2 regions of the Paenibacillus wenxiniae genome follow, and region 1 is predicted to be linked to the other one. Evidence: predicted binding sites of a transcription regulator. Region 1 holds the regulator's gene; the other holds the start of a gene.

The links. The regulator CtsR, encoded in region 1, represses protease genes until heat stress. The targets are predictions, from matches to a motif close to ATGGTCAATAAAGGTCAAACA.
Region 2: the regulator CtsR is predicted to act here: its motif matches at 1,423-1,443, upstream of clpP (ATP-dependent Clp endopeptidase proteolytic subunit ClpP).

What each region holds. Positions count from the first base shown of each region.
Region 1 covers NZ_JBCGUH010000019.1:57,925-60,334, reverse strand. Annotated here, with positions in the region: gene AAHF22_RS21590 (hypothetical protein) at 456-833, shown strand; gene AAHF22_RS21585 (CtsR family transcriptional regulator) at 1,174-1,632, shown strand; gene mcsA (protein-arginine kinase activator protein McsA) at 1,659-2,186, shown strand; gene mcsB (protein arginine kinase) at 2,200-2,410, shown strand, end outside.
Region 2 covers NZ_JBCGUH010000020.1:34,715-37,124, reverse strand. Annotated here, with positions in the region: gene AAHF22_RS21815 (sugar-binding transcriptional regulator) at 1-861, opposite strand, end outside; tRNA gene AAHF22_RS21810 (tRNA-Arg) at 1,106-1,180, shown strand; gene clpP (ATP-dependent Clp endopeptidase proteolytic subunit ClpP) at 1,557-2,153, shown strand; gene AAHF22_RS21800 (DUF3298 domain-containing protein) at 2,343-2,410, opposite strand, start outside.

The sequences.
Region 1 (2,410 bases):
ACGCTAAAATAGCAGTAACACCTTGACGAGAACGCCTCCGGGTTGGATTCCCTTCACAGGCGATTTGCCGAATATGGATTTTGTCACAGTGTACAGGATCACAGAGGAAGCGTCAAGGGGGAGCAAGCGCAGCATAAACCCATAAACCATTTCTTAATACAGGCTCATATAAAGAAGGTCAAAGTGTAAGCGACATGTCGATATACTGCTGATGTAGGTGTACCGACCGTATGGGCGGCACCATAATATAGCTATAAACGGAAGCCTGAATTATCAAATTTGCGGGACGATGGATAAATGGTTACAATGCTCGGTATAGAAGCTGGAAAGTTACAAAAAATCAGACGTTTAAGCACATATTTAGCATGATCATTTTTAAAAATACATTGGAGTTGCTAACCGCTTACATAATCAATCTAGCCGTTTACATCGTCCATACCGAAGGAGCCATTGCTATGACTATACCGAAGCTCATTTATCAATACCGTGGTCCTAGAAATAACCCTGGCTATATTTTTAGCTCTGAAGAAGATGACGCTAAGCAGAAAAGTGAGTCGATGCTTTTCATATACAGCGATGATTTTGAATGTATTTTACCGATCGTTAAAGCGCAATATCCATTGATCGATCCGCGTACCGGAGAACAATATGACGCATTTGATCCTTGCTGGGATAATCCGATTTCAGCTGCGACATGGACGAATATACTTGAGGAACTGGATCATTGTATTCCAGAAAATGCAGACCAGCGTACATTTGTAGATCAGTTTACAGCCTGGATTCGATCCAAGCTGGCGCATACGGATACGATTATTATCGAAGGTACGTTATAAGAAAGTTACGTTATAGATGCAGTCTTGGCAAAACGGGATTTTATGGTATAATATTATAAAGTCAAAGAAAGTCAAAGTCAGCGAGCAATGGTGTTCATTTACCCTGATGAAAAGGAACGATTTTGTACTAGAACTCATCCTTTTCGTTGCACGTCGTATTTGAAAATCATAAATACTGGAAATGGATGTGGTAATGCCTGGAAATGGCGACCTAAATGTCACAATAACTGTGTTATGCATTCGTTTCTGACCATGAACGATATGGTTAATTGTTATTTATGTAGACTTTGATATTATCATTGACGAATTCATGTTTTGACTATACATGGAGGAGGATACGATGCGTAATATCTCCGACATTATCGAACAATATTTAAAACGCATGCTTCAAGAAGGCGAAGGCGCGCTGGAGATTCAGCGTAATGATCTAGCTGATCAATTTTCCTGTGTACCGTCACAGATCAATTATGTGATCAGCACGAGATTCACATTGGAAAAGGGCTATCTGGTAGAAAGTAAGCGTGGTGGTGGCGGTTATATCCGTATTCGGCGGATTGAGCTACCGGCGCAATCGACAATTCATACTCATATCCATGAAAGTATCGGTCAGAGTATGAGCCAGAGTGCTGCGGAGGGGCTGATTTATCAGCTGCTGGAGGCACGGTTGATCTCCAAACGTGAGTCTGAACTGATGCGTGCGGTTGTATGTAGAGATGTCATTTCAATCAATCTTCCCTATAGAGATGAAGTCCGTGCAAGAATGATGAAAGCGATGTTGATCGCTTTGCTCGGCTCTTAATCACTCGGGAGAAGGGGGTTATTTGAATGATTTGTCAGGAATGCCAGCAACGGCCGGCTACCCTGCATTTCACCAAAATCGTAAATGGCGAAAAGACTGAATTTCACATTTGCGAACATTGTGCGCGTGAAAAGGGCGAGCTGATTCCGGGCACTTCCGGAGGCTTTTCCATCCACAATCTGTTGTCTGGATTAATGGATTTTGATGCAGGAAATAAAGCGAAGATCGCTGGAATGCCGCCAGCACAGCAACTGCAATGTCCGGAATGCGGAATGACCTATGCACAATTCCGTAAGCTCGGACGATTTGGTTGCAGCTCCTGTTACCAGACGTTTGACGGCCAGCTTGATCCGATGCTCAAGCGTGTACATGGCAGTACCGCCCATGCAGGTAAGTTGCCAGCGCGTGCAGGTAAACAGATTAAAGTGAGACGGCAGGTTAATGATCTACGCCAGCAGATGAAGCAGCGTATTGCCGAAGAGGAATTTGAACAGGCAGCGCAGCTCAGAGATCAGATTCGCGAGCTGGATAAGCAAATTTCACAGGAGTTGTAAGGAGGAATGACGTATGCCGAATCTCCGTTTTACCGAAAAGCCTTTGAGTGAATGGATGCAAAAGGGCGGAGATTACTCGGATGTTGTAATCAGCAGCAGGGTGCGTATTGCCCGCAATCTGGTGCATCAGCCATTCCCGATTATCGCTTCCACCGAGCAAGCTCAGCAGGTACGCGAACGATTGACCGCTGCGCTGCAAGATGAAGGCGTGCAGGCGCAGGGAC
Region 2 (2,410 bases), on a different contig from region 1:
CATGTGATGCACGGTTTGCCCTTCGGCATTAAAATAATGCCCAAACGATTCCGCTACTGCGCCTGCTTCGCGAATCTCTTCGACAAGCTGTGGATCAAGGCGACGACGGCGTACCATCTCCATCGCATCACCGATGCCATGAATAATAATACGTGCACGGCGGATGAATTCGACAATCTCTCGTACATTCTCATCCTCGTACAGCAGCTCATAAGCGTCTCTTCGTAGCAGGTCAGGTACATGCAGCAGCCGGTACTGCGCGCCAACCCGCTTCGCCATCGTGGATACGATGGAATTCGCCTGGTATTCCATATTTTCGCCAAGTCCGCCTCTTGCCGGAACGAACCAGGCATCCCTGAGCGGAGCTGGTAAGGTTGGATTCAATTGCTCCGCCACCTCAGCCAGCGTAAAACCGCCGGTTACAGCCACAATATCATCGTCGCGCATCACACTGAGCAGTGCTCGTGCGCCTGCTCGTCCCAGATTCTGCTTCGTACTAACCGAAGTGTCGCTGTCTCCAGGCACAATGGTGACCTGCTGTAGTCCGTAAGCCTCGCGGATACGATCTTCCAGAACGGATAAACCAAGTAGCTCTTCCATTAATGGCTCAAGCTCTTCAAGCAGTTGTCTGCCTGCATCGCTAACACGCATTCCCGTGCTCTCAATCTCCAGCAGTCCCTGCGCCTTGAGTAGATCAGTTTCAGCGCGCAGCACACGCTCCGTCATGTTGAGCGAAGCGGCAAGTGATCTGCGTCCAACTAACCCCGTCATCATAACCTGATGTAAAATCGCGTATCTTTTTTTTAGTACGTCAGTGAGATCGGGCAGAAGCTGCTTTTGTATTTCCAATAATTTGCGCATGCTTTCCACTCCTGCAACTTATCTCGCTCAGTGTAATCTCATTTCATTTAACCAGGCTTTGGTATTTGGACTCAAAATGTCCCAGCATAACTTTTTAAGTCCCACATCTATATTAACCAATTTTCGATGCAGAAGCAAGTATAGATGACAACTATTTGTGGAAGGTTGGCGTAATACATTTTGTAAGGGCTACCTTGCTTTTTAAAGTTCTTTCATCTATAATCATTCTTGCTGTTGCTTATTTGCGCCCGTGGTCCAATGGATATGACGTAGGCCTCCGAAGCCTGAGATCCAAGTTCGATTCTTGGCGGGCGCGCCACTTAGTTTCACAACATGATGGAGAAGATATTCGGAAAAGAATAATCATCCTGTCGCACAGTGTTCCAGTATTAGTTATACCAGATATTTGTTAAATACATATTATTTCCATGTATGAATCGTGGAAACGCACGTTAACCAGCAGATGCTGGTTATTTTTATATGTGGCTGTAGATGCAAAATAAGCAGGCTCCTTCTTCTATTAACCCAATTTCCAGTAAATTAGGCATTTTTAGGGCGGATAGTTTGACTTTCTTTGACTTTTAGTTTGAACTGCCCTATAATGTGGTAAGAACAATTGATTCTTGTCATTGTTTGACCAGAGATTCCACTATATAATGACATTTACGATGATCGTAATTTGAGGAGGGTTTCTAGTGAGTTATATCCCTATGGTCGTAGAACAGAGCAGTCGAGGCGAACGCGCTTACGATATTTATTCCCGTTTGCTGAAAGACCGCATCATCTTTCTAGGTTCGGAAGTTAATGATGTTGTAGCGAATGCGATTATTGCACAAATGCTGTTCCTGGAAGCCGAAGACCCGGAAAAAGATATTCACCTTTACATTAACAGCCCTGGTGGTTCAATCACGGCAGGGATGGCCATTTATGATACAATGCAATTCATCAAAGCCGATGTGTCCACGATCTGTGTCGGTATGGCAGCAAGCATGGGCGCGTTCCTGCTGAATGCTGGTGCCAAAGGCAAGCGCTTTGCATTGCCAAACAGTGAAGTGATGATTCACCAACCACTCGGTGGTGCACAAGGTCAAGCGACCGATATCGAAATCAGAGCACGTCGCATTCTGAAAATGCGCGATAAGCTGAACAAAATCCTGGCTGATCGTACCGGTCAACCGCTGGAACGTATCGAGCGCGATACCGATCGTGACTATTTTATGACGGCTGCTGAAGCTGCTGATTATGGTCTGATCGATAAAGTCATCGAAAAAACACCTCCACAGGGCGTGTAATAACGACCTCTGCACAGGTAGAATAACAGGAAAAAGCTGCAACGGAATGAGCCGTTGCAGCTTTTTTGTATTTATGATGTTGTGTATATTGTATTTACGATGTTGCGTGTATTCTATTTTGTATGCTGTTATATGCAATCTATTCATCGTACAGGTATATATGATGATCAAATAGCATCTCCTATATCGTTATTGATACGCTTTTAGCGGATTCGTACCGGCTTTCAGTAGCTGATTAAAAGTAAAATGAAATTCTG